Regions from separate parts of the Halomonas sp. HG01 genome, predicted to be linked through region 1. Evidence: riboswitches for the same ligand, from Rfam matches in the RefSeq annotation. Region 1 holds a riboswitch; the other holds the start of a gene.
The links. A riboswitch is a leader RNA that binds a small molecule or an ion and turns the genes downstream of it on or off. The one in region 1 is predicted to bind cobalamin.
Positions count from the first base shown of each region.

Region 2: it holds a riboswitch for cobalamin, as region 1 does, so the genes downstream of both, UN84_RS06620 (ABC transporter substrate-binding protein) here and UN84_RS04885 (AAA family ATPase) in region 1, are expected to answer to the same signal.

Region 1 is NZ_CP022134.1:1,048,056-1,062,351, reverse strand. It holds gene cobJ (precorrin-3B C(17)-methyltransferase) at 1-588, opposite strand, end outside; gene UN84_RS04915 (precorrin-2 C(20)-methyltransferase) at 585-1,337, opposite strand; gene UN84_RS04910 (precorrin-8X methylmutase) at 1,334-1,963, opposite strand; gene UN84_RS04905 (cobalamin biosynthesis protein CobG) at 1,947-3,173, opposite strand; gene cobN (cobaltochelatase subunit CobN) at 3,170-7,108, opposite strand; gene cobW (cobalamin biosynthesis protein CobW) at 7,108-8,208, opposite strand; gene UN84_RS04890 (cobyrinate a,c-diamide synthase) at 8,205-9,599, opposite strand; gene UN84_RS04885 (AAA family ATPase) at 9,584-11,413, opposite strand; cobalamin riboswitch at 11,537-11,761, opposite strand; gene UN84_RS04880 (ABC transporter substrate-binding protein) at 12,018-13,034, shown strand; gene UN84_RS04875 (FecCD family ABC transporter permease) at 13,064-14,119, shown strand; gene UN84_RS04870 (ABC transporter ATP-binding protein) at 14,116-14,296, shown strand, end outside.
Region 2 is NZ_CP022134.1:1,393,659-1,407,954, reverse strand. It holds gene UN84_RS06670 (DUF1428 domain-containing protein) at 1-21, opposite strand, end outside; gene UN84_RS06665 (YciI family protein) at 18-395, opposite strand; gene UN84_RS06660 (YciI family protein) at 411-1,226, opposite strand; gene UN84_RS06655 (RNA polymerase sigma factor) at 1,312-2,538, opposite strand; gene UN84_RS06650 (LysE family translocator) at 2,635-3,234, opposite strand; gene UN84_RS06645 (aminotransferase-like domain-containing protein) at 3,335-4,732, shown strand; gene UN84_RS06640 (ammonium transporter) at 5,138-6,346, shown strand; gene UN84_RS06635 (GFA family protein) at 6,423-6,851, opposite strand; gene UN84_RS06630 (chloride channel protein) at 6,946-8,736, shown strand; gene UN84_RS06625 (ABC transporter substrate-binding protein) at 8,726-9,859, shown strand; cobalamin riboswitch at 9,944-10,136, shown strand; gene UN84_RS06620 (ABC transporter substrate-binding protein) at 10,240-11,241, shown strand; gene UN84_RS06615 (pseudoazurin) at 11,286-11,717, shown strand; gene UN84_RS06610 (methyl-accepting chemotaxis protein) at 11,953-13,587, shown strand; gene UN84_RS06605 (secondary thiamine-phosphate synthase enzyme YjbQ) at 13,709-14,134, shown strand; gene UN84_RS06600 (aminoacyl-tRNA deacylase) at 14,256-14,296, shown strand, end outside.

The DNA.
Region 1 (14,296 bases):
GAACATGATCGGGCGATCAAGGCCGCAGGCCTCGCGCAGCACGTCCAGGGCGCGGGCGAAGCCCTCCGGCCGCGAGCGGGAACGCGGGTTGTAGAAGGCCATGGCGAAGTCGGCCTCGGCGGCCAGCCGCAGACGCTTCTCGATCAGCGCCCAGGGCTTGAGGTTGTCGGAGAGGTTGATGCAGCAGAAGTCGTGGCCCAGCGGCGCGCCGAGGCGCGCGCTGGCGGCCAGCATCGCCGAGACCCCCGGCAGCACCTGGATGTCCAGCGCCCGCCAGGCCGGCTCGCCCGCCTCCAGCGCCTCGAATACGGCCGCGCCCATGGCGAACACGCCGGGATCGCCCGAGGACACGACCGCCACCCGACGGCCCGCGGCGGCCATCTCGAGCGCCTGCTCGGCGCGGCGGATCTCCTCGCGGTTGTCAGAGCCGTGGCGGGTCAGCCCCGGGCGCGGCGCGACCCTCTCGACGTAGGGCACGTAGCCCACCACGTCGGTGGCATCCATCAGTACGCTCGACGCTTCCGGGGTGATCAGCGCCTCGCTCCCGGGACCCAGGCCAATGATCTTCAGCCATCCCTGATCGCTCATGGCCGCCTCCCGTTGCCGTGGATCACCAGGATCGAGAAATAGGGCACCTGCTCGCCGACCTCGGCCAGCGGCACCACCCGCTGCCGGCCCATGGAGGCGTACTCGATCAGCCAGGCGTCATCTTCACGGCCGGCGCTTGCCAGCGCGCGACGCAGCTTGTCGAGGTGGCGGCCGATCTTCATCACCACCAGGGCGTCGGTGCGCGCGATGCGCTCGGCCAGCCGGTCCTCGGGCTGGGTCGCGGTCAGCACGGTCAGCACGTCGTCGCCCCAGGTGATGGGCCGGCCCGTGGCCGTCCAGGCGGCGGACATGCCGGTGATGCCGGGCACCACTTCCACGGCCACCCTGCCCTGCAAACGGGTATAAAGGTGCATAAAGGAGCCATAGAAGAAGGGATCGCCCTCGCACAGCACCGCCACGTCGTGGCCCGCCCCGACGATCTCGGCGAGCTTTGCCACCTGGCGCTCGTAGAAGGCCGCCAGCCAGGCGTTGTAGCGTGGATCGTCGAAGGGGATCTCGGTGGTGACCGGATACTCCATCGGCAGCTCCACGGCGCCGGGCGCCAGCATGCCCTCGACGATGGTGCGGGCGTGGCCGGTGCGGCCCTTCTTGCGGAAGTAGGCGACGTGGCTGGCGCCGCGGATCAGCCGGTCGGCGCGCACGCTCATCAGGTCCTGGCTGCCGGGGCCGAGGCCGACGCCGTGAATCGTGCCGGGGACAGCGCGGGAGAGAGACTCGGGCATCGTCATTCGCTGCGATCCGCCATGGCATTGATGGCGGCCACCGTCACCGCGCTGCCGCCGAGCCGGCCCTCGACGATGGCGCAGGGCGCAGCCCCGCTCTCCCACAGCGCCTGCTTGGACTCCGCCGCGCCGACGAAGCCCACCGGGCAGCCGACGATCGCCGCCGGGCGCGGGCAGTCCGGGTCCTCGAGCATGTTGAGCAGGTGAAACAGCGCGGTTGGTGCGTTGCCGATCGCCACCACCGCGCCCTCGAGCCGGGGCCGCCACAGCTCCAGCGCCGCCGCCGAGCGGGTGTTGCCCATCTCGCGCGCCAGCCCCGGCACCCGCTCGTCGTGCAGGGTGCAGATCACGGCGTTGTCCGCCGGCAGGCGCTTGCGGGTGATGCCTTCGGCGACCATGCGCGCGTCGCACAGGATCGGCGCCCCGGCCTCCAGCGCCGTCCGGGCGCGGGCCACCGCGTCGTCGCGGAAGTGGACATGGGGCGCCAGCGCCACCAGGCCGGCGGCGTGAATCATGCGCACGGCGACGGGCTCCTCCTCGGGCGAGAAGCGTGAAAGCTCGGCCTCGCGCCGTATGATGGCGAAGGACTCCCGATAGATCGCCGGTCCGTCGGTTTCATAGACGTAAGGCATCACGTGTCTCCCAATATTCGATGGCGTCGGATTCGCCGAGGCCGGTCGCGACCGGCGTGTCGTCGGCGCGTCCGCCCAGGATCAGGTCATAGCGGCCGTCGCGCCCCGTCAGGCAGACCTCGGCCGGGCCGCTGCGGGCGCAGCCCTTGGCGCAGCCGGAAATATGCAGCCGGCCCGCGGCTGATTCGCCCGGGCCCTCGCTGCGCCGCTTGGCCAGCGCCTGAGCCAGGCCTTGGGTCGCCACGCTGGCCTGGGCACAGAACGGCGCGCCGGGGCAGGCGTCCATGGCCAGGCGCGGGTCGCAGGCGTCATGGATCAGCCCGTCGTCCGGCGCGGCGTCGCGCGTGCTCGCGTGCTCGCCTTCCAGCAGCAGGCGCCGCCAGGGCGTCACGCGAACGCCGGTGATGTCGTCGTGGAGGACAGCGCGCAGCGCCGAGGCCGGTGCCCGGCCGAAGGGCAGCCCCACCACCCGACCATGCGGATGTATTCCCGGCGGCAGGATCGGCGTGTCGTCGGACGACTCGGCCCGCGCGGCCGTCGCCGCGGCCCAGCCCGGCAGCGGCGCCGTGACGCGACGCATCCGCCCGGCCGCGAGGCCGCCGCTGTCGACGAACCAGTGCGCCAGCCGCGTCATCAGCGCGACCGCGGCCTCGACGTTGGCGACCGGCGTGGCGAGATCGCGCCCGTCGGCCCGCACCACCAGGCCGCCCTCGACCGAGCGCTCCAGGCGCAGGTCGGCGGGCACGTCACCCAGCACCGGCACCGGACCGGCGTCCAGCGCCAGGCCCCACTTGTCCGGCAGCGCCGGCCAGTCGCCCAGTCGGTGTTCCAACAGGCGCGCCGCCTCGACGGTGGCATCGCCGTCGCGCCAGTCCGGGGCCAGCAGCAGCGCCGGGCGGCGCTCGCCCTCGGCGTCCGGGGCCGCCAGGCCGTGCTCGACCAGAAACGCCATCAGCTCGGGCCAGCCGGCCTCGGTCACGCCGCGCAGCTGCAGGTTGGCGCGACGAGTCAGCTCGATCAGGCCGCTGCCCCAGGTCTCGGCGGCCTCGCACAGCGCGTTCATCTGTGCCGGGGTAAGCCGGCCCAGCGGTGGGCGCACCCGCACCAGCAGGCCATCGCCGGTGGCCATGGGACGCCAGGCGCCGGGGCACCAGCCGCGAACCTGTGGCGAGGCGCTCGAGCGCTTCTCCTTCACGCCCTGTTCTTTCAAGACATGCCCTCCCGTCGCTCGTCGAACTCGAGCAGCAGGTCCTGCAGGGCGTCGGCGCGCTCGCCGGCGTCCTGCCACAGGCCGCGCTGGGCGGCCTCGAGCAGCCGCTCGGCCATCTCCTCCAGCGCCGCGGCGTTGTGCTCGCGCAGGAAGCGCTGGTTGGCGTCGTCGAACACCAGGGCATCGCTCACCTGGGCGTACTGGTGGTCGGGCACCAGGTCGGTGGTGGCGTCATAGGCGAACAGATAGTCCACGGTGGCGGCCATCTCGAAGGCGCCCTTGTAGCCGTGCTCGCGCATGGCCTCGATCCACTTGGGATTGAGCACCCGGGAGCGCACCACCCGGGTGATCTCCTCCTGCAGGGTGCGGATGCGCGGCCGCGCCGGGTTGGCATGGTCGGCGTGGTAGACGGCCGGCGCCTCGCCGCCCAAGGCGCGGCCGGCGTTGGCCATGCCGCCCTGGAAGGCGTAATAGGTGCTGGAGTCGAGGATGTCGTGCTCGCGGTTGTCCTGGTTGTGCAGCACCGCCTGCAGCCCCTCGAGCCGATGCGTGAAGGCGCGGCGCGCGGCGGCGCCGGATTCGGGGAACTGGCCATAGGCGTAGGCGCCGGCCGCGAGATAGGCCTCGGCCAGCTCGTCGGCGTCGTCCCAGGTGCGAGTGTCGACCAGCCGATCCAGGCCGGTGCCGTACTCGCCGGGCCTGCTGCCGAACACGCGGAAGCCCGCCTCCTGCTCGGCCGCCTCGGGCGAGAGCCCGGCGGCCTCGAGCTCACCGCGGCGCGCCTCGACCGCGGCGCGGATGGTGTTGCCGTCGCCCGGCTCGTGGTAATCGGCCACCGCCCTCACCGCGGCGTCGAACAGCCGGATGACGTGGGGGAAGGCGTCGCGGAAGAAGCCGGACACCCGCAGGGTGACGTCCACCCGCGGCCGGCCCAGCAGCATGCTGGGGATCACCTCCACGTCGATCACCCGCTGCGAGCCCAGCGACCAGATCGGCCGCACGCCCATCAGCGCCAGGGCCTGGGCGATGTCGTCGCCGCCGGTGCGCATGGTGGCGGTGCCCCAGATCGACAGGCCCAGCCGGCGCGGATAATCGCCATGGTCCTGCAGGTAGCGCTCGACGAACGCCTGGGCCGAGGCCTCGCCCAGCGACCAGGCGGCGGGCGACGGCACGGCGCGGTTGTCGACGCTGAAGAAGTTGCGTCCGGTGGGCAGCACGTCGAGCCGGCCGCGGCTGGGCGCCCCGCTCGGCCCCGGCGGCACGGCGAGGCCGTCGAGCCCGTCGAGCAGCGCGCCGATCTCGCGCTCGGCACCGTGGCGCATGGCGGCCCAGAGGCCGTCGCGGGCATGGCGGCATAGCGCCGCGGTGGCCGGCCAGTCGCGGGCCAGTCCCTCGAGATCCCCCGGCGCCAGTACGTAGCCTTCGACCAGCCGCTCGGCCAGCGTCTCGAGGCGCTCGCGGGTGTCGGCGGCGCTGCGCCAGGGTGCATCATCCAGCTCGGCCAGCTCACTCAAGGCCGCCGGCCGCGGCCCTTGCCAGGGCTCGGCGCCGGCCGTCAGCGGATCGAAGCATTTGTCTTGACCATCCGCCTCGCGCAGTCCCAGGTCGTCGGCCAGGGCGTGCAGCAGGCCCTGGCGCTCGAGGCCCTCGCCTCGCGGCAGGCGCAGGATGGCGACCAGGGTCGCGGCCCGCTTGTCCGCCGGCGGCAGGGTGCCGAGCACATGCAGGCCGTGGCGGATCTGGGCCTCCTTGATATCGCACAGGAAGGTGTCGAGCTCGTTCAGCAGGCGCTCGTCGGCGCCCTGGCAGGCCTCATCCGCCTCGCTCGCCGACTGCTTCAGCTCGACGTCGATGCCGGTGCGCTTCAGGTGCTCGAGGATGCGTTCTCGCAGCAGCGCCTCGCGGCGAGGGTCCATGCCCAGCGCCTGGTAGTACTCGTCGGTCAGCGACTCGAGCTCGGCCAGCTCGCCGTAGAGCTCGGCCCGGGCCAGCGGCGGCATCAGGTGGTCGATGATCACCGCCTGGCTGCGGCGCTTGGCCTGGGCACCCTCGCCCGGATCGTTGACGATGAAGGGATAGAAGTGCGGCAGCGGCCCCAGGGCCACGTCCGGCCAGCACTCGGCCGAGAGCGCCGTGCTCTTGCCGGGCAGCCACTCCAGGTTGCCGTGCTTGCCGACGTGGATCACCGCGTCCACCCGGTAGTGCTCGCGCAGCCAGAGGTAGAAGGCCAGGTAGCTGTGGGGCGGCACCAGCTCGGTGTCGTGATAGCTCCTGACCGGATCGGCATCCGGACCGGCGTCGATGTCACGCGCCGGCTGGATGCCGACGAAGGTCTCGCCGAGGCGAATGCCGGCGATCAGCAGCCGGCCCTGGCGGTGCTTGGGGTCGTCCTCGGGGGCGCCCCAGCGCCGCCAGACCGCCTCCTGCAAGGAGGCCGGCAGGGTGCGGAACCAGGTCAGGTAGTCGTCGACGCCGAGACTCTGCCAGCTGCCGCGCCAGGCAAGCGACTGCGGATCGTTGGTCACGCTGGCCTGGAGGCGCCGGACCAGCTCATTGCCGTCCTCGGGCAGGTCCGCCAGCGGATAGCCGGCACCTTCCAGCGCGCGCAGCAGGTTGACCGTCGAGGCCGGGGTGTCGAGGCCGACGCCGTTGCCAATGCGGCCGTCCCGGGTCGGATAGTTGGCCAGCACCAGCGCCAGGCGCTTGTCGGCGTTGGCGGTGTGGCGCAGCCGCGCGTAGCGCCGGGCCAGTTCGGCGACGAAGGCGGCGCGCTCGGGATGCGGCGCATGGCGGGTCACCGAGAGCTGGCAGCGCTCGCTGTAGTGGGCCTCGGCCTTGAAGCCCACCGCGCGGGTGATGACGCGGCCGTCCATCTCCGGCAGCACCACCTGCATGGCCACGTCGCGGCTGTGCAGGCCGGCGGCCTTGTCGCGCCAGTCGTCCTCGGGGCTGCTGGCCAGTATCGCCTGCAGCACCACCGGGCGGCCGGCGAACAGGCCCGCCGCGTCCTCGCCGTCTTCGCCGAACGTGCCGGCGTCGAGCGTGCCCTCATCGGGCTCGCGGTTGACCGAGAAACCGGTGGTGTTGACCACCAGGCCGGCGCCGGTGCGCTCGATCAGGTGATCGACGAAGGCGACGCAGGCGTCTTCCTTCAGCGAGGCCACCGCCACCGCCAGCGGCGCCAGGCCCTCGGCCTCGAGCGCCGCGATCAGGCCGTCCAGCACCGCGGTGTTGGCCCCCTGCAGATGGCTGCGATAGAACAGCAGCAGGCAGACGGGACGCACAGAGTCGCGCTGCGCCTCCCAGTCCGCCAGGGTCGCCTCCTGTCCGGCCCTCGGCGCGGATTCGGGCGCCTGAGAGAGCGCCGTGTCGGGCGCTTTGGAAGGAGACAGATAGATCAGCGCGGGGGGAATCGCCCGCGGCTCGCGCCATTCCAGCGGCGCGTCCAGACATTCCGCGCCGACGAAGCGCAGCAGCTGCTCGGCGTTGTCGGCGCCGCCCTCGCGCAGGTAGCGCCACACTCGACGGGCCGATTCGACCGGCACGCTGGAGGCCTCCAGCAGGGCGTCGTCCGGGGCGTCGCAGCCCGGGACCAGGATCAGTTGCCGATTGGCATCCGCCGCCGCCCAGGCCCGCAGGCGATCGAAGCCGTACTGCCAGTAGGCGCTGCCGCCGAGCAGCGAGACGATCACCAGCCGCGCGTGCTCCAGCACCCGATCCTCGTAGAGGTCATAGGCGGCGGGCTTGACCAGGTTCATCCAGTTGGCGAGGCGCACCGAGGGATAGGCGTCGCCCAGTCGCTCGACCGCCTGGGCCAGCGCCGACAGGCTGCTGTCGGCGGCCGACAGGATCACGACCTCGGCGGGCGTCTGCTGCAGGTCGACGATGCCCTCGTCGTCGACGAAGCCTCCGGGCTTGGCGGCGAACAGGTGCATCAGGCGGGCGTCGCGCTCTCGGCACCGGCCAGCGCCGCCTCCAGCACCTCGCGATCCAGGTGGCGGCCGATGATGACCAGCTCGGTGTGACGCGGCTCGTCCCGGGCCCACAGCCGATCGTAGTAGCCGTCCAGCCGCTCGCCCACGGCCTGGATGACCCGGCGCATGGGCTTGCCGGGAATCGCCGCGAAGCCCTTGGCGCGATAGATCTCGTGTTCTTTCAGCAGCGCGGTCAGGCGCGCCTCCAGCGCCTCGGCGTCGACCTCGCCCAGGCGGATCACCAGGCCGTCGAAGTGGTCGTGGGCGTGATCGTGGTGAGCGCCCTCGGCGTGGTGGCGGTCGTGGTGGTTGTCGATGCGGTCGATGCCCTCCTCGCTCGCCGCGCCGATGCCCATCAGCGCCTCCAGACGGGCCGGATCGTCGGCCAGGCTCGGATCGATAAACAGCGTCTTCACGGACCCGGGGACCTTGTCGGCCACCAGCGCCTCGACCCGCGCCCGCTCGTCCTCGGCGAGCAGGTCGCTCTTGCTGACCAGCACCAGGTCGGCGGCGCTGAGCTGGTCGTCCAGCAGCTCGCGCAGGCTGGGATCGTGATCCAGGCTGTCGTCGGCGCGGCGCTGGGCCTCGACCCGCTCGACGTCGCTGGCATAGCGGCCGGCGGCCACCGCCGGGCCGTCGACCACGGTGATGATGGCGTCGACGGTGCAGTGCTGACGCACCTCCGGCCAGTTGAAGGCCTGCACCAGCGGCTTGGGCAACGCCAGGCCGCTGGTCTCGATCAGGATGTGGTCGATGTCGTCGCGGCGGGCCACCAGCTTCTTCATCACCGGCAGGAACTCTTCTTCCACCGTGCAGCAGATGCAGCCGTTGGCCAGCTCGAAGATGCTGCCGTCCTCGTCGAGCGCCTGGGCGCCGTCCTCATCACAGCCGATGGCGCAGCCGCGCAGCAGGCTGGAGTCGATGTCCTGCTCGCCGAACTCGTTGACGATCACGGCGATGCGCTTGCCGGTGATGCGGCGCAGGATACCGGCCAGCAGCGTGGTCTTGCCGCTGCCGAGGAAGCCGGTCACCACCGTGGCGGGAATCTTGTCGAGTTTCATGCGTGGCATTCCTTTGTCGAATCGTCAGCGACCGCGGCCGCGCCAAACAGGCGGGCCACGGCGGCGGGGTTGTCGGGGAAGAACAGGTGCAGGTAGGACGCGGTCAGGCCTCGCGCGCGGTAGATCGCCTCGCCCGGCGCGGGATGGCGCTGGCGGCGACCGTGGGCGATGGGCTCGGGCGTGCCGCTGGCCTGGGAGCGGTGATGGGCGTGGCCGCGCACCGGCCCTTCGGGCAGCTCGGCGGTCTGCATGCCCTGGCAGCCGCGACGCCCGCGCATGGCGCCGGCGCCGGGCAGCAGGCCAAGCATGGCGTGGGTCTCGCCGTCCTGATCGGTCAGGGTCTCCAGGCAGTAGAGCAGCCCGCCGCACTCGGCGAGGATCGGCAGATCGTCCTCGAAGGCCCGCCGGAGGTCGTCGCTCAGCGCGGCGTTGGCGGCGAGGCCTTCGGCGTGCAGCTCCGGATAGCCGCCAGGCAGCCACAGGGCGTCGCAGGCCGGCAGACTCGTATCGGCCAGCGGCGAGAAGAATCTCAGCGTCGCGCCCATGCGCTCAAGCAGGTCCAGGTTGGCCTGGTAGACGAAGCTGAAGGCGGCGTCGCGCGCCACGGCGATGGTGCGGCCGGCGAGCCAGGCCGGCGGTGCGGAGGCCTCGGTGGGCGCGGGAGTGAAGGCCACCGGCGGCAGCGCCAGCAGGGCCTCGGCCAGGCCCTCGGCGGCGAGCGCCTCGGCGCCGGCGTCGAAGCGCGCCTCCAGGTCGTCGCGGATCTCCTCGGCCTGGACCAGCCCCAGGTGGCGCTCGGGCAGCGCCAGGTCCGGGTCACGGGGCACCGCCGCCAGCAGCGGCACGGTCGCCGGCAGCGCGCCCTCGATCAGCTCGCGATGGCGCGCCGAGCCGCAGGCGTTGGCGATCAGCCCGGCGATGCGCACGTCGTCGCGGAAGCCGGCCAGCCCGGCCACCAGCGCCGCGGCGGTCTGGGCCATGCCCTTGACGTCCATCACGATCACCATCGGCAGGCCGAACAGCGCGGCCAGATCGGCGCTGGAGGGCTCGCCGTCGAACAGGCCCATGGCGCCTTCGACCAGGATCAGGTCGGCCTCCCGGGCGGCCTCGAACAGCCGCTGGCGGCAGTAGGCCTCACCGGCCATCCACAGGTCGAGCTGGTCCACCGGCTGGCCGGAGGCCTGGGCCAGCACCCGCGGGTCCAGGTAGTCCGGTCCGGTCTTGAACACCCGCACCACCCTGCCCTGGCGGCGCAGCATCCGCGCCAGCGCCGCGGTCACGGTGGTCTTGCCCTGTCCCGAGGCCGGCGCGGCGACGAACACCGCCGGGCAGCTCACGGCGTCGTGCTCGTGCATCGCGCTCGCTTCCTTGACGTTCATGTCGATGCCCATCCCCCGGCCTCCCGGCCGGCCAGCGGCCGGTAATCGGCGCCCAGCGCCCGGGCGATGTCGCGGCCGCGGCCGCGCTTCACGGCGGCGGATTCGGTGTCGACGACCACGCAGTCGCCGAGCGGCGGCAGGCCGCTCAGCGGCTGGCGGGTGCGGCCGTCGGTGATCAGGTAGGTGCGCACCTGCAGGCCCGCGTCCTGGCGGCGCCAGCGGCGCACCAGCTGCGCGGCGTGGCCCACGGCCTCGCGCAGCGGCGTACCGCCCCCGCCGGGCACGGCATCGAGCCGCTCGAGCAGGTCCTTCGGCGCGCGACGCTTGGGCTGCAGGGTGGCGACGCCCTCGTTGCCGAAGCCCAGCACCGCGATCTGTTCCCGGGCGGCGTAGGCCTGGCGCGCCAGGCGGTCGACCACGCCCTTGGCCCGGCCCAGCAGTTGACGGCCGAGGGTGGAGGCGGAGGTGTCCAGCAGCACCAGGTGCAGCATCGGCTGGCCGGAGCGCGGGCGGCGATAGCAAAGGCGACGCCAGGATCGACGGCCGCGATGCTCGACCAGGGTCGCGAACCAGTCCGGGCGCGGCGCGGGATCGGCGTGATCAGCCTGGCGGCGATCCCGGCGGCGGCCGACCTGGCGACCGGGGCGGCGGCTCGACGCATCGGACGAGGTCAGGCCGGGGGACGTGGGAGCGGCCGCAGACTCGGGCAGCGACGGCATCGGCGTGGCCACGCTCGGCTGGGCCACCGGCGGCATGGCGCCCCACTGGCCCTGGGGCTGTGAATCGGCCCCGGGGGCCTGGGCGCCGTCGGGGGCCGGCTTGCGTGAATCGTCGCCGCTCGCCCTGCCGCGGCCCGTGTCAGGCTCGCCAGCCCCGTTCATGCCGGACCCGCCCTCGCCAGCCCCGTTCCCGCCGGCGCCGGAGTCGGAGTCGGAGCCGCTGCCGTTGTCGTCGGGGGCAGCGGTGCGGCGATGGGCCAGCACCCAGGGCTCGACGACATCCAGGTCCTCACGCTCGACGCGCGCCGCACCGCGCCAGGCCGCATGGGCCCGGGCGGCGCGGTGCCAGGTGACGTCGGCGCGCAGCCCCTCGACCCCGGCGGCCTCACTGCGCTCGGCGATGCGCTCGTAGATGTCATCGTCGGCGACGATGTCGGGAAGGCGCTCGCGGGCCTCGGCCAGGCGCCGGGTCAGCGCCGCCTGCTCGGCCTCGTGGGCGTCGACGAAGGCACGCGGGTCGCGGTCGAAGGCCTCGCGCTGGCGCAGGATCGCCACGCGCTCGGCCACGCCGGGGCTCGCCGACTGCTCGACACACAGGCCGAAGCGGTCGAGCAGCTGCGGGCGCAGCTCGCCCTCGTCGGGATTCATGGTGCCGATCAGGCTGAAGCGCGCGGCGTGGGCGTGGCTCAGGCCGTCGCGTTCGACGCGGTTGACGCCGCTGGCGGCCACGTCGAGCAGCAGGTCGACCAGCGCATCCGGCAGCAGGTTGACCTCGTCGACGTACAGCAGGCCGCCGTGGGCGCGGGCCAGCAGGCCCTCCTGGAAGCGCGCCTCGCCGTCGGCGAGCACCCGCTGCAGATCCAGGCTACCGGTCAGGCGCTCCTCGCTGGCGCCCAGCGGCAGGGTCACCAGCGACGGTCGCCGGCCCTCGGCATCGCGCGGCAGAATCTCCGCCAGCGCCCGGGCCAGGGTCGACTTGGCACTGCCCTTGGGACCGCTGATCAGCACGCCGCCGAGGCGCGGATCGACAACGCTGAGCAGCAGCGCGGTCTTGAGCGCCGGCTGGCCGACGACGGCGACGAAGGGAAATTCGGCAACGGCGCTCATGGCGTCACGGCCGGGAAACGGCAGACGGACGCGGGACGCGCATCGCGGCGGAGGCTCCGCCGGGAGGGGGAATCGACAAACACGGGCATGGTGATCCTCTCGGTGCCCACCGCACCGGCATGGAATGACTCGACGTGACAGGCCGGTCTCCGGGCTCAGAAGGGGCACTCGCCGGGGCATGGCCGTGGGCGTCGTGCCGTGATCCGCACCTTCCCGGCATGTCGCCAGTGGTCGTCGCGGATCGCGCTTCATTACCGTTGCGGGGGCAGCGCTGGGATCGGCCGTGGCCTCACCAGACTTCCCGATTATCCCCTGAACCTCAGGGGCACCTGTCTTCGGAGGAGTATCGTAATGGACCGGCCATGTCCCGCGCAATCGACCACGCACTCGACCTGCGACGGCAAGCAAGCCCCTTGCCGGATAGATTTGTTATGATATAACATAACTTTTTATTTTCGCGGAAAAGCCTCGCGCGCAGGTCGCCGGCCTCTCCTCAAAGTCGGCGTCGACGCAGGCGTCGATGGGAGTGGAAAACGCCTCGAAACTCGTGGCAATCTCCCGTCGCCGGTCGGCCACTTCCCCTCCCCCACCTGGACACCGACGCATGACTCTCGCTCGTAGACTACTGGCAGTGCTCTCACTCATTACGGCGTCATCCGCCGGAGCGGAGGCGACACATTATCCGCTGACGATGATGAATTGCGGCCGCGACATTCACGTCGATGCCGCGCCGGAACGAACCGTCACCGTCGGTCAGTCGGCGACCGAAATTCTCTACGCTCTGGGGCTCGCCGATCGCGTCGTCGGCACATCGGTCTGGTTCACGCCAGTGCTGCCGGAATTCCGCGAAGCCAACACCGATATCGAGCGCATCGCCGACAATGACCCGAGCTTCGAGGCGGTCGTGAACAGGCGGCCGGACATTGTCACGGCCCAGTACGAGTGGCACATCGGCCCCACCGGCAGCGTGGCGACCCGCGACCAGTTCCAGGATCTCGGCATCAACACCTACATCATGCCCGCCGACTGCGATACCAAGAACAATGCCACCGGCGGCGACGGCACCCGTACCGCCGCCTTCTCCACCGATTCGGTGTACAAGGGCATCCACGAGCTGGCCACCATTTTCGACGCCAATGATGCCGGTGACGAGCTGATCGACGAGCTGAAAGACCGCGAGGAAAACGCCATTTCCCGCGCCGAATCGCTGTCGCTTCCGGACGATATTTCGGCGGTATTCTGGTTTTCGTCTCCCGACGGATCATCGGATCCCTACGTCGCGGGAAGGCTCGGCGCTCCCGGCTACATGATGGACAAGCTCGGCATCCAGAACGTCATCCAATCGAACGAGGAATGGCCGACCGTGGGCTGGGAAACGATCGCCCGCTCCGACCCGGACCTCATCGTGATCGCGACCATGGATCGCCGCCGCTATGCGGCGGACAGCGTCGAGACCAAGCGCGACTTCCTGCGCCACGATCCCGTGGCGAGCCAGATGTCGGCGGTGCAAAACGGCCACATCATCGAGATGGATGCCCACGCCATGAGCGCGACGATGCGCACCATCTTCGGCCTCGAGACGCTGGTGGATGCCCTGTCCGGGATGTCCTTCGCACGATGAATGACGCCGTTCGACTATCGCGCCCGCCCATGGCCAGGATAAGCGTCTCGCACTCCGCCTGGCACTGGGGCTGGCTGGCACCGCTGCTGCTGTTCGCCGCGGTGATGGCAGGCACCGCCATCGGCGAAACCGCGATTCCGTTCGACACCATCCTCAAGGTGCTGGCCAACCATCTCGGTGGCACGGCCTTCGCGGTGGATCGCATCGATGCCGGCATCGTCTGGGAATACCGTCTGAGTCGGGCGATCCTCGCCGCCTGCTGCGGTGCCGGCCTGGCGCTCGCCGGCGTGGTGCTGCAGGCGCTGCTGCGCAATCCCCTGGCCGACCCCTTCCTGATGGGCATCTCCGCCGGCGCCTCCACCGGCGCGGTGTCGGTGGCCATCCTCGGCGTCGGCGCCGGCACCCTGACGCTGTCGCTCGGCGCCTTCGCCGGCGCAGGCCTGGCCTTCGGTCTGGTGGTGCTGCTGGCCCATGCCGCCGGCAGCGGCACCGGCGGCGGTCGCGCGACCCAGGCCGCCGGCGCCATCATCCTCGCCGGCATCGCCGGCTCGCAGCTGTTCAACGCCCTCACCGCGCTGATCATCGCCAAGTCGGCGAGCGCCGAGCAGGCCCGCGGCATCATGTTCTGGCTGATGGGCAACCTCTCCGGCGTGCGCTGGAGCGACGTCGCCCTGGGGCTTCCCGCCGCCCTGGCGGGCCTGGCGATCTGCCTGTGGTACCGGCGCGCCCTGGACGCCTTCACCTTCGGCGCCGACAACGCCGCGTCGCTGGGCATCCCCGTGCGCCGGGTGCGCGGCGTGCTGATCGCCGCCATGGCGCTGGTCACCGCCGCCATGGTGTCCATGGTCGGCGCCATCGGCTTCGTCGGACTGGTGATTCCCCATGCCATGCGCTTCCTGGTCGGCAGCCGCCACACCCGGCTGCTGCCCGCCTCGGCGCTGGCCGGGGCCGTCTTCCTGATCGGCGCCGACGTGCTCTCGCGCACCCTGGTGGCCGGCCAGGTGCTGCCGATCGGCGTGGTCACGGCGCTGATAGGCGCCCCGGCCTTCGCCCTGATCCTGATCCGTGGGGCGAGGACGCGATGAGACTCTGCGCCGAACGCGTCGACTGGCGAGTCCACGGCCGCCGGCTGCTGGACGACGTCAGTCTGACGGTGGAACCGGGCGAGACCTTCGGCCTGGTCGGCCCCAACGGCTCGGGCAAGACCACCCTGCTGCGCGTGCTGGCCGGGCTGCGGCGGCCGAAGACCGGCCGCGCACTGG
Region 2 (14,296 bases), 350 kb from region 1:
GATGCCATCCACGTAGCTCATGGTGTCTCTCCTGTCTCGTCTTTCGGGGGCAAGTCGCGCACCGGGCGCACCTCGATGGTGCCCAGGCGCGCCGGAGGAATGCGCCCGGCCAGGCACAGCGCTTCGTTGAGGTCACGGGCCTCGAGCAGATAGAAGCCGGCCAGCTGCTCCTTGGTCTCGGCGAAGGGGCCGTCGGAGACCAGGACCTCGCCGTCGCGCACTCTCACGCTGGTGGCGCTGCCTGTCGGCTGCAGCGCCTGGCCGGCCACGAAGTGGCCCTGCTCGCTCAGTCGCTCGACACCCTCGATGCATTCCTGGTTGAGGTCGTGCCACTCGCGCTCGGACATGGCCTCGATCAACCGCTCCTGGTAGTACACCAGCGCCACGTATTTCATGATCCTCTCCTCCCGTCAGGGGCATTGATCGCTCGGGGTGGCGACCATCCACTGCACGCCGAAACGGTCGCTGACCATGCCGAAGCCCCTGGCCCAGAAGGTGGCCTCGAACGGCATCAGCACCTGACCGCCCTCTGCCAGGCGCTGGAACACCTGAGCCGCCTGGTCAACGTCGTCGTAGTCGATAAACAGCTGGGCGCCCTGGGGCGGCCGGTCGCCATCGCCCTGCATATCAGCCCCCATCAGGCGATGACCGCGGACATTGAGCGAGGCATGGGCGATACGGTCGTGCCACTCGGGCGGCACGTCCTTGGCCGCTGGCGTCTCGCCGTAGGTCAGGGCCGCTTCCAGATGACCGCCGGTGACCTCGGCGTAGAAGGCCATGGCCTCGCGGCAGCTGCCCGGAAAGCTCAGGTGGACCTGGAGCCCCCGAGGCATGCGCGCCTGGGCAGCATGCCGCTGCAGCCCTGCTCCCGGCGCGAAGTCCTCGAAGGTGAAGTAGCGGCGCAGTTCCAGCGTGACGTCGCTGTCCTCCCGCGGCCAGTCCCTGGCCCACTCGACGGCCTCTTCCAGGGAGTCCACCTCAAGCACGGTATAGCCTGCCAGCAGGTCGTCGGTGGCAGAAAAGGGGCCTTCGGTGACTCGCGGCTCGCCGTCGCGAAACGCGATGCGACAGCCCTCCCGACTGGGTCGCAGGCCGTCTCCGGTGACGAAGACGCCGGCCCGGATCATGCGCTCGTTGTAGTCTCCCATGGCCTGCAGCAGTTCCTGGCTGGGCAGCACGCCTTCCTCGGTGGCGGCATCGGCCTTGCGCATCAGCATGTATCGCATGACATCACTCTTCTGGGGGATGGTAGTCATGAGTCGTGCGGCGCCGCCGAGAATCGACAGACCGGCGAAATTTTTTTCCGTCGCGTCACCCGCCGGCGCCGACGAGCGCCTCCAGTCGACGCGCCAGCAAGCGCCGCTCGGGCTCCTGCACGGCAAGCGCCAGGGCTTGCCGATAGGCCTGCCGGGCCGCCTCGAGATGGCCGGCGCGCCGATGCAAGTCCGCGCGGGCAGCGTGGAAAAGATGGTAGTGATCGAGACGATGACGCTGGGACAGGCGATCGAGCAGGACCAGTCCGACGTCGGGGGAATCGCGCATGGCCACGGCCACCGCCCGATTCAGCTCGATCACCGGCGAAGGCTGAATCCGCAGCAGGGCCTCGTAGAGACGCACGATTCGCCCCCAGTCGGTGGTCTCGACGCGAGGCGCTTCGGCATGCACGGCGGCGATGGAGGCCTGCAGGGTATAGGCACCGACAGGCGACAGCGCCAGGGCGCGCTCCAGCCAGGCATGCCCGATCTCGATCTCCCCAACATCCCAGCGGCGGCGATCCTGCGCCTCCAGCGGCACCAGCTCACCGTGGTCATCCTGGCGCGCCTCGCGTCGGGCATGATGGAGGTGCATCAGCGCCAGCAGCGCGAACACCTCGCCTCGGGGCAGCAAGCCGGCCAGGGACTCGCCGAGCCGGATCGCCTCATCGGCCAGCCGCACGTCGACGACTCGCTCACCGCGGCTGGACGAATAGCCCTCGTTGAAGATCAGGTAGATCACACCCAGCACGCCGGGAAGCCGCACCGGCAGATCGGCGGCCTCGGGCACGTCAAAGGGAATGCCGGCGGTGCGCAGCCGGCGCTTGGCGCGGACGATGCGCTGGGCCAGCGCGGCCGGCCGCTGCAGCAGCGCGCTGGCGACCTGCTCGGTGGTCAGCCCGGCCATCTCGCGCAGGGTCAGCGCCAGGCGATCCGGCATGGACAGGACGGGGTGGCAGCAGATGAACAACAGCCGCAGCAGATCGTCCTGGATATCGCGGTTCCCCTCGGCCTCACCTTGGTCGAGCACCAGCAAGTGAGCATGCTGGCGAGCCGTCTGCCGGCGCCGGATCTGGTCGATGCCGCGCCGTTGACCGACCCGAATCAGCCAGGCCACCGGCGCGTCGGGCATGCCCTCCTCCGGCCAGCGGGACACCGCCGCGGTGAAGGCGTCGTGCAGCGCCTCCTCGGCGGCATCGAAATCGCCGAGGTGACGAATCAGCGTCGCCAGCACGCTCGGGGCGTGCTGGCGATAGAGTGAGGCGATGGAGACATGGTCCGGCATGGCTGGTCGGCTCCGGGCGCCGCGGAGTAGTGACGCGCTCGACGTCAGCCACCAGCATAGCCGCCATCATGCCGAGAGGCGCGGGCAGCCCCGCCCTCAGCCAAGAATGAACACCACGCAGCCGGCGGTCAGCGCGCCCATGGTGCCGTTGAACGCTCGCCAGGCGCGCGGTCCCTTGAGCCAGCGGCCGATGGCCATGCCGAAGCCGGCCCACAGCGAGATGCAGGGGAAGGCGATCAGTTCGGAGACCCCGGCCAGCAGCAGTGCGTTGATCACGGTATTGCCGCCCTCGGGCAGGAAGCTCGCCATCAGCGTCAGGCCCATTACCCAGGCCTTGGGATTGGCGAACTGGAAGGCGGCCGCCTGCCAGAAGCTCAGCGGGCGGCCCTCGGTGTCGCCGAAGCTGGGCGGCGGCGCGGTGGCAATGCCCCAGGCCAGGTACAGCAGGTAGAGGCTGCCAACCACGCGTAGCGCCGTCTGCACCATCGGGAAGCGCTCGAAGACCAGTCCCAGGCCCAGCGCCACCGCCGTGAACAGTACGAAGCAGCCGCCCATGATGCCCAGCAGGTGCGGCAGGGTGCGCCGGTAGCCGTAGTTGGCCCCGGAGGCGGTCAGCATCATGTTGTTGGGCCCCGGCGTGATCGTCATGGAAATCATGAACAGGGCGGCGGGCCCCAGGGCGGCCAGAGTGTCCATCGAAATTGTACCCCTACATTTTTGAGTTAATTGGTTCCTTTCTGCCGGCTTTTCTGAGCATAATGGGCACAATTACGCCGTCAAAGGTTTTATTGTCACCATGACAATCTGGACACCCGCGCTGCCCGACGGCGGCCCGCGCTATCGCCGCATCGCCGAGGCCATGGCCGCGGCGATCGGCAACGGCGAGCTCGCCCCGGGCGAGAAGCTTCCGCCACAGCGTCAGCTGGCCGATCGCCTCGGCGTGACCGTCGGCACCATCACCCGCGCCTATGCCGAGGCCCAACGCCAGGGCTGGGTGGAATCCCGGGTCGGCAGCGGCACCTACGTGCGCCGCGCCGCCGAGGAGGATCACCTGCCCTTCTTCCGCGCCGGCCAGCCGGCGGGCGACGGCGTGATCGACATCAGCATGAGTCTGCCGCCTCCACACCCGCTGCGCGCCCGCGGCCTGCAACGCGCCCTCGAGGGCATTACCGCGTCCCCCGAGGCCCTGCAGGCCGCCACCGAATATCAGCCCGAGGCCGGCAGCCAGGCCCAGCGGGCGCGCATCGCCGCCTGGCAGGGTCGTCTCGGTCTGCCCGACGACCCGGAGCGCCTGCTGATCACCCAGGGCGGCCAGCACGGCATCCACCTGCTGGTGCATCACCTCGCCCAGCCCGGCGACCTGGTGGCCGCCGACGCCCTCACCTACCCGGGCTTCGTGTGTGCCGCCCAGCAGGCTCACCTGCGCCCGATGGCGGTGCCGATGGACGCCGACGGCATGGACATGGACGCCCTGGCCCGGCTGTGCGCCCGCCAGCCGCCGCGCCTGATCTACTCCACGCCGGATCTCAACAATCCGACCGGCGCGCGGCTCGGCGAGGCCCGACGCGAACGCCTGGTCGCCCTGGCCCGGGAGCACGACATCTGGATCATCGAGGACGCCGTGCAGTACCTCCCCGAAGAGCAGCGCGGCACGCCGCTGATCGCCCTGGCGCCGGAGCGCACGCTGCACGTCTTCAGCACCTCCAAGGTGATGGCCGGCGGCCTGCGCATCGGCAGCCTCACGGTGCCCGAACGGCTGCAGGAGCGGCTGTGCTCGGCGCTGCGCTCCCAGAGCTGGATGGTACCGCCGCTGATGGTGGAGGCGGCCTGCCGCTGGATGGAGGATCCTGACAGTCGCGAGCTGCTGCGCTGGCAGGTCGAGGAACTTGCCGCGCGCCGCACGCTGGCCCTTGAACGCCTGGCCGACTACGGGCCGCAGAGCCGCGAGGGCTCGTCGCTGATCTGGCTGCCGCTGCCGGCGGGCCGCCGCAGCAGCGAGGTGCAGGCGTTGCTCGCCCGCCGCGGGGTCAAGGTGTCCACCCCCGAGCCGTTCTGCATGGGCAGCGAGCCGGCACCTCAGGCCATCCGCCTGTGCCTGGGGCCGGCCGAGACCCGCGAGACGCTCAAACACGCGCTGACCATCGTCGACGAGCTGTTGAGCGAGCCACCCACCTCGCCCTGGCAGACGCTCTAGGTGCTTCACGAAAACGGTCTGCGCTCGCCCATACGGCGTTAAAAATCGGCTCAAAGCCCTCATTTACACCGCGTAAACTCCGTCTTTTCACCGATTTTCGCCTTGCAACCCACGGGGAGGTGGGAAGTGCGTTGGCCCGCCGGGAGCGGGCCTAGCCCTGGCCATCGCTCGCCGACTTTTCGCACCAAACCTGGCCGAACGCGATCGTTGGCCGGAACGCACCATCCGGGTGAGCAGCCGCGGCAACGAGCACTCATTGGGTGCATCGGCATCGTGATAGACCACAGGATGCCGCCCACCGGTGCCTTGAATTTCCTGTGAGCACGAAAAACGCGCCTTTCTGGAACATGTCTTGCATCTCTCCAGCGCATTCCGTTCCCTTCATGCATCAAGAGAGATCATCCCGTGGATATCACCAGTGCTGTCGAGTCGCTGACCCAGAGCGCCAACACGTTATTCCTGCTGATAGGCGCCATCATGGTGCTGGCCATGCACGCCGGCTTCGCCTTTCTCGAGGTCGGCACGGTGCGTCACAAGAACCAGGTCAACGCCTTGGTCAAGATCATGACCGACTTCGGCGTGTCGGCCCTGGTCTACTTCTTCGTGGGCTACCAGATCGCCTATGGCGCCCACTTCTTCCAGGGTGCCGAGGCACTGACCGCCGGCAACGGCTACGATCTGGTCAAGTTCTTCTTCCTGATGACCTTCGCCGCGGCGATTCCGGCCATCGTCTCCGGCGGCATCGCCGAACGCGCCCGCTTCTACCCGATGCTGTTCGCCGCCGCGGTGATCGTCGGCGTGGTCTACCCCTTCTTCGAGGGCATCGTCTGGAACGGCAACGTCGGGCTGCAGGCCTGGCTGGCCGCGACCTTCGGCGCCGGCTTCCATGACTTCGCGGGCTCCGTCGTGGTGCATGCCTTCGGCGGCTGGGTGGCGCTGGTGGCGCTGCTGCTGCTGGGCGCCCGTCGCGGCCGCTACCGCGGCGGCAAGGTGGTGGCCTTCGCCCCCTCCAATATTCCCTTCCTGTCGCTGGGCGCCTGGATCCTGACCATCGGCTGGTTCGGCTTCAACGTGATGTCGGCCCAGACACTGGACGGCATCAGCGGCCTGGTGGCGGTCAACAGTCTGATGGCCATGGTCGGCGGCATCCTGGTGGCCATGGTGCTGGGCAGGAAGGACCCGGGCTTCATTCACAACGGTCCGCTGGCCGGCCTGGTAGCGGTATGCGCCGGTTCCGACCTGATGCACCCGATCGGTGCACTGATCACCGGCGGCGTCTCCGGCGCGCTGTTCGTGGTGCTCTTCGAGTGGGCGCAGAACCGCGTCGAGCGGCTCGACGACGTGCTGGGCGTGTGGCCGCTGCACGGGGTGTGCGGCGTGTGGGGCGGCATCGCCGCCGGTATCTTCGGACAATCGTGGCTGGGCGGCCTGGGCGGCGTCAGCCTGATGGCTCAGCTGATCGGCTCACTGGCCGGCGTGGCCGTCGCCGTGATCGGCGCCCTGGTGGTCTATGGCGCGATCGCCAAGGTGGCCGGCCTGCGCCTGAGCGAGGAAGAGGAATTCGACGGTGCCGACCTCAGCATTCACCGCATCGGCGCCACCTCGATGGACTGAGCCGGGCCCGACGCCTGTCCGATCACGACGCGGGGCCCATCGGGCCCCGCGTTCTTTTCAAGCCGTTCGGCCCGTCCTATTCCTCGAGCGTCTCGCCGGAACCGCCGAGCTCGGCCGGCACGTCCTTCATCTTGGGCAGCCCGTCGGGGATGCGCAGCACCGATTCCTGGTAGTGCACGTGCAGCTGAGGCGTGAAGTCCAGATCGGGCAGCAGCGCCGCATAGACGTCGACCAGCCCCATGCCGGGATGCTCGGTCAGCACGTGCCCGCCGCAGTGGCGGCACCAGCGGCGTCGGCTGGCGCGGGTCTTCTCGAAGCTCTCCAGGGCGTCTTCCCCCCGGGTGATGCGCACCGCCTCCGGCTTCCATAGCGTGAAGGCGTTGACCGGGCCCGCCGACCAGTGCCGGCAGGACTCGCAGTGGCAATAGCCCATGGCCTCCGGCTTGCCCTCGACCTCGACCTGGACGACGCCGCAGAAGCAGCCGCCCGTGTGATGTTCGCTCATTGCATGGCCCTCCGATGACGTCTCGCCTGGCTTCTTCAGTGTAGTGCCCCGTCGGCCGGCCCCTCCCCCAATGCCATGCCCAAACGCGCGGCGAGTGGACCATCCACGCCCCAGCGCCTACACCTTCAACATGACCCGAGCGGATACAGGGAAAGTCGAGGGCCGCGGCGCGCGGGGCGTGCTGCGCTTTCTGGGGCTGGTGGCGCTGGGCGGCGTGACCGGCGGCCTGGCGGCGCTGCTCGCCGTGGGCTTCGTCGGCGCCGTGGTATGGCTCAATGACCTGCTGCTGGTGTCGCCACGCGGGCGCATGATGTTCGCCCACCCCGAGTGGCTGGCCGTGGCCACGGTGCTGGTGCCGACGCTGGGCGGGCTGATCGTCGGCCAGCTGCATCGCGCCATTCCCGAGGGCCGCCCCCATACGCCCGCCGACGCCATCGCCGCCGTGCAGACCCGCCGCGGCCGCCTGCCGCCACGCGCCGGGGCACTGTCCGCGCTGTCGGGGTTGGTGTCGCTGGGCGCCGGCGCGTCGGTGGGCCAGTACGGGCCGCTGGTCCACATGGGCGCCAGCCTCGGCTCGGCGGGCGCCCGCCTGCTGCGGCTGGGCCGCTCCGAGGACAACATCACCATCGCCTGCGGCGTGGCCGCGGCCATCGCCACCGCCTTCAACGCCCCGCTCGCCGGCATCGTCTTCGCCCACGAGGTGGTACTGCGCCACTACGCCCTGCGCGCCTTCGCCCCGGTGGCGGCCGCCGCCCTGGTCGGCCACGTGATCGCCGCCGAGGTGCTCGACCGTGGCGCCCTCTTCCACGTGGTCGAGCTCGCCATTCCCCGCCCCTGGGAGTTCGGCGTGTTTCTCGTCATCGGCGGGCTGGGGGCACTGGTGGCCGGCGGCTACATGCACGCCATCCTCGGCATCGGCCGGCTGGCCCGGCGCCTGCCGCTGGCCGCCCCGCTGCGCCCGGCGCTGGCCGGCGCCGGGCTCGGCGTGACCGCGCTGTGGGTGCCCGATATCCTCGGCATGGGCCAGGAGACGCTGCGCTTCGCCACCATCGCCGGCGCCTTCGGGAGCGTGGAGCTCGCGGTGGTGATGGGGCTCAAGCTGGCCGCCACGGCGCTGTGCCTGGGGATGGGCTTCGGCGGCGGCGTGTTCAGCCCGGCGCTGGTAATCGGCACCCTGTTCGGGGCGCTGTGCGGCACCCTGATAGGCCTGGCCGGAGCCGCCCAGGACACCTTCGTCTTCTATGCCATCTGCGGCATGGTGGCGGTCACCGCCCCGGTGATTGGCGCGCCGCTGACCAGCCTGCTGATCGTCTTCGAGCTCACCGGCAGCTACGCGCTGACCACCGCGGCGCTGGCCAGCGTGACCCTGGCCAGCCCCATCGCCGCCCAGCTGTTCGGCCGCTCGCTGTTCGACATCCAGCTGACGGCCCGGGGGCTGGACCTGTCCTCCGGCCGCGGCCGGGCGGTGCTGGAGGACGCCCGACTGGGCGACCTGCTCAGCCAGGAGGGCGTGACGCTGCGTCCCGAGACCACGGTCACGGCGGCCATTCACGCCCTGGGTCAGGCGGGCCACGGCGAGGCCTATCGGGTCGACGCCGACGGCCGCTACCGCGGCAGCCTGACGCTGGCCGACCTGGAGGTGATGCGCGAGCAGGACCGGGGCGACGCCCCCATCGCCGACTGCCCGGCCACGCCGCGTCCGGTGCTGGGGCCCGAGGCCTCGATCTGGGCCGCCATGCGTCAGCTGCAGGAGATGACCGGCGAGGCCATCGCCGTGGTCGACGAGGACGACGTCTTCCACGGCGTGGTCTATGAGTCGAGCATCGCCCGGGCCTTCCTGCGCTACAGCGACGAGCTACGAAAGGAGGAGCACGGTGCGGGCTAGACGAATACTGGCCGTGATGGCGCTGCTGTCCGGCCTCGCCGCAGGCGGCATGGCGCCGGGTCAGACAGGCCAGACGAGCCCTGCGACCGGCACCGGGCCGCTGACGGTGCTGAGCTGGGGCGGCGCCTACGAGCGGGCCCAGCGACGCGCGCTGTTCGCCCCCTTCACCGAGGCCACCGGCATCCCGGTCGCGGTGGAACGCTACGACGGCGGGCTGGCGGCGCTGCGCCGCGCGGTGGCCGAGCAGAACGTGCCCTGGGACGTCATCGACATGACCCGCAGCGAGGCCATGGCGGCCTGCGAGGCGGGGCTGCTCGAACCCCTGCCGGCCGATCTCGCCGCCCCGGCGCCGGACGGCACGCCCGTCGAGCGCGACTTCATCGACGGCGCCTTCGGCGACTGCAGCCTGACCCACTCGGTGTTCGCCACCGTGGTCGCCTACCGCACCGACGCCTTCCCCGGCCGGCGCCCCACCGAGATCGCCGACCTGTTCGACCAGCATCGTTTCCCCGGCCCTCGGGCGCTGCAGCGCACGCCCTCGGTCAATCTCGAATGGGCCCTGCTGTCCTACGGCGTGCCCCGCGAGGAGCTGTACCGGCTGCTCAGCACCCGCCGCGGCCTGTCGCTGGCCTTCGCCCGGCTGGCGGGGCTCGAGGAACTGCGCTGGTGGGAGACCGGCAGCACGCCGGTCGAGCTGCTGCTCGACGGCGAAGTGGCCATGGCCTCGGGCTACAACGGGCGCTTCTTCGATGCCATGGCCCATCGCGACGCGCCGATCGCCATCCTCTGGGACGGCCAGGTCCAGGAGCACGAGGTGTGGGCGATCCCGCGCCACGCCCCTCACCCCGAGGCGGCACGGCGCTTCATCCGCTTCGCCACCGCCAGCGAGCGCCAGGCGGCACTGACGCGCTACATTCCCTACGGCCCGTCACGCCACAGCGCCATACAGGGGGTCACCACCCATGCCGACAGCGGCATCGACATGCGTTTGCACCTGCCCACCCATCCGCTCAACGCCGGCGGCGCGGTGATCAAGGACGAAGCCTGGTACGCCAGAAGCCGGACGCGCATCGGCGAGCTCTTCCGCGCGGCGCTGACGGCCGAGCCGCCGACGGACGACTAGCGCACTCCGCGGGCACGAACGCCGCATCGGTCACGAAGGCTGCAGCGCCGCCCTGGAAGGAAGATGGCGTCGTGCACCTCCGCGCTCTAGACTGGCCGGGTCGGTGTTCCTCAGGGAACCTAAGAGGGAATCCGTCGCGATACCCGCGCGAAACGGAACTGCCCCCGCAACTGTAGGCGGTTAGCGAGGCTCGATGACGCCACTGAACGCAGCGTTCGGGAAGGTGAGCTAGCGATGACCCGTCAGTCAGGAGACCTGCCGACCCCTATCGACTAACCGAGCGGGTCGGCTTGGGCGGTACCCGCACCAGGGGGATGGTCCGCCTGGTGGACGCCCCGGTCGTCCGCTCATCATGCACGGGAATGTACATGATGTTGAGAATGACCACGGCAATCGCCGCGAGCCTTTGCCTGGGGCAGACGGCCCTGGCCGCCACCGACTATCCCCTCACGCTATCGAGCTGCGGCCACGAAATCACCGTCGAACGGCCGCCCGAACGGGTCGTCAGCGTCGGCCAGGCCACCACCGAGATCCTCTACCTGCTGGGCCTTTCCGAGAAGGTCGTTGGCACGGCACTATGGGTCAACCCCGTACTCGACCGCTTCACCGAGGTCGATGCCGACGTGACGCGGCTGTCGAACAATGCGCCGAGCTATGAAAGCGTGGTCGGCCAGCACCCGGACCTGGTGGTGACGGCCTACCAGTGGATGATCGGCCCCCAGGGCGCCGTCGGCACCCCCGAGATGTTCGATGACATCGCCATTCCCAGCTGGGTCATGCCGACCGACTGTGTCGGCAAGCACAATCGGAACAGCCTCGACGGCACCCGCACGACCCCGTTCGACCCCGAGCTAATCTATGACGGCATCGCGACGCTGGCCAGGATCTTCGACGTCTCGGCGCGCGGCGACGAGGTGATCGCCGATCTTCGCGCACGCGAGGAGGCCGCCAAGGAGCGGGCTCGGGCAATGGCGCTGCCGAAGGATATCCGCGGCGTGTTCTGGTACTCCTCCGCCGACCTGGCCATCGCCCCCTACGTCGCCGGGGCCAACGGCGTGCCGGGCTGGATGATGGCCACGCTCGGCATCACCAACGTCATCGCCTCCGAGGAGGAATGGCCCACCGTCGGCTGGGAGACCATCGCCCGCGGCCATCCCTCCTTCATCGCCGCGGCGCGGATGGATAGACGTCGCCTTCCAGCCGACGATATCACCGTCAAGCGTGAGTTCCTCGACACGGACCCGGTCACCCGTGAAATGCCGGCCGTGCGCAACGACCGCATCGTCGAGATCGATGCCCATGCCATGGATCCCTCGATCCGGGCGATCTTCGCCCTGGAGCGACTGACCGACCGACTGGCCGACTTCGAGCTCTCGCCGTGAACCGCCGCCCGCGCCACCGATCCACCACGATATCGAGCGATACCATGCTGAAACGCCTGATCCTGCTGCTGAGCCTGCTGCCCCTCTCCGCGATAGCCGAGACGCACACCGTGAAGATGCTGAACCGCAACGCCACCGGGCCGATGCCCTTCGAGCCCGGCTACCTGCACGTGCAACCCGGCGACACTGTGACGTTCGTCGACGCCGCCCCGGGGCACAACGCGGCGACCATCGACGGCATGGTGCCCGAAGGCGGCCAGGCCTTCATCGGCAATATCGACGAAGCCATCGAGGTCACACTGGAGGCCGAAGGCATCTGGGGGATCAAGTGCTCGCCGCACTACACCATGGGCATGGTCATGTTGATCCAGGTCGGCGACCGGCCGGCGACCGAGGCCGACCTGCCCGAGGCACTCCCGGCCACCGCGCGACAGCGCTTCCTCGACATCCTCTCACGACGCGTTACGGACATCTGACCGCCAGGTGCCGGGCCTTCCCCGCGACGGCGTATGCGCGCCGTCGCGGCTTTACTCTCCTCTCTTCCCCTTCCCTCTATTTCCCTCTCCTCCCTCCCCGTCATGCCCAGGATCGACGGGGCAAACCTCTGGCCGCGCTAAAGCCCGGCGGGCCGAGGCCGATAATGCCTGGTCATAACACGTCCAATAACCGCCCCTCTTCCTATCAATGATTATCGCAGGATAAGAAAGCTCCATGACGAGTTTGACCACAAGCGCTCGCCTCGACGCGAGCCAGGCCCCCGCCGTATCGCAGGGCGCCCGCACCTCCCAGGCACACCGGCCATGGCCCCTCAAGCGCAAGCTGTGGCTGACGCTGGGACTGATGTGGCTGGTGATGATCGGCATCGTGATCAGCATGGCCTGGCAGAGCCGGACCACGATGTTCGAGGAACGCCAGCATTCCCTTTCCAACACCATCGGCATGGTGGATACCCTGCTCGAAGGCTACGCGACACGGGTCGAGACCGGCGAGCTGAGCGAGGATGAGGCGAAGACACGGGCCTACGCAGCGCTGGATGCGATCCGCTTCGGCGACGCCCGGGACAACTACGTCTTCGTCTTCGACGCGGATTCGCGCCTGATCTATCACCCTCGCCGTGATCCGGGTACGAACATGTCGTCCTACGAGGACCCCAACGGGGTCGGGGTGTACCGCGAGCTGGCGGCTCTCGCCCGCGACGGCGGCGGCTACCTGCCCTACGCCTCACGCGACGCCAGCAGCGATACGCTGTTTCCCAAGCTGAGCTACGTCGAGCGCTTCGCGCCCTGGGGCTGGAACATCGCCGCCGGCGTCTACACCCACGACATCCAGGCGGCCTTCCTCGGCAAGCTGGGCCAGTATGCCCTGGTGCTGCTGATTGCCGGCGGCTTCCTGACCGCCGCCTTCCTGGTGCTCATCCGCAGCGTGTATCGCACCCTGGGCGGCGAGCCGAGCGAGGCCGAGCGCGTCGTGGAGCGCATCGCCGAGGGCGACCTGACGCACGCCACTCCCCTGCGCGATGACGACCGCCACAGTCTGATGTATGCCATCGAGCGCATGCGACTCGAGCTCGCCGCCACGATCACCCGCATCCGCCAGGCCGGGGAAGCCATCGACCAGGGCGCCAGCGAGATCGCCAGCGGCAACAACGACCTGTCATCGCGCACCGAGCAGCAGGCCGCCTCGCTGGCGGAAACCGCCTCCAGCATGGAGGAGCTGACCGCCACCGTGCGCCAGAACGCCGACAACGCCACCCAGGCCAATACCCTCTCGGACGAGACCACCAGCTCGGTGGAAAAGGGTCAGGACGTGATCGGCCGCGTGGTCACCACCATGGGCGAGATCCGCGACAGCTCGCGCAAGGTGGCCGACATCATCTCGATGATCGACGACATCGCCTTCCAGACCAACCTGCTGGCCCTCAACGCCTCCGTGGAGGCCGCCCGTGCCGGCGAACAGGGCCGCGGTTTCGCGGTGGTGGCCAGCGAGGTGCGCAATCTCGCCAGCCGCAGCGCCGAGGCGGCCAGCGAGATCAAGACGCTGATCGAAGGCTCGGTGGGCCACGTCAACGACGGCGCCGAACTGGTCGACCAGGCCGACCGCGCGATGGGCGAGATCCGCACCAGCGCACAGCGCGTCAACGACCTGATGGCCGAGATCTCCGCCGCCTCTCAGGAACAGTCGGCGGGCATCGAGCAGGTCAACCAGGCGGTGACCCAGATGGATCAGGTCACTCAGCAGAACGCCGCCCTGGTGCAGCAGGCGGCAGGGGCCGCCGGCTCCCTCGAGGGGCAGGCCAACGGGCTCTACCAGGCCGTGGTCGGCTTCCGCGTTCCCGAGAACGCCTGACGGCCACGCCGGTCACCGCCGCCAGCCTCACGGCGGTGACCGGCGCTCTCCCCGGGTATCATGGCGGAGGCGTCTCGCCTATGCTGACCGCCCTTTCGCCATCCAAGGGGAGACCGCCATGATCTGGGACCAGCACGAGATCCGCCTTGCCCCTCGCGCCCGAGGCTTTCACCTGATCACCGACGAGATCGCCCGTCAGCTGCCGGCGCTGGCCGAGCTCGACGTCGGTCTGCTGCATCTGCAGCTGCTGCACACCTCGGCCTCGCTGACCCTCAACGAGAACGCCGATCCGGACGTGCGCCACGACCTGGACGCCTTCCTGCGCGACCTGGTACCGGACGATCTGCCCTATTTCAGGCATACCATCGAGGGGCCGGACGACATGCCCGCCCACGTCGCCGCCAGCCTGCTCGGCACCCAGCTGACCCTGGCGGTACGCGACGGTCGACTGGCGCTGGGGACCTGGCAGGGGCTCTATCTCGGCGAACACCGCGACCACGGTGGAAGCCGGCGCATCATCGCCACCCTCAACGGCCGCACCCGTTAGCCGCCCTCCGTGGGATGATCCAGACGCGACGGACTATGCTTGAAGTCAGGAAGACACGCCTGCCAGGCAGGGAGGCGCGGCAATCGATGGTTCGGCCCGCGAGGCCGAAGGAGAGCCCGTCATGGCCATGCCGATGACGATCAGGGAGTACCTCCGCGCCTG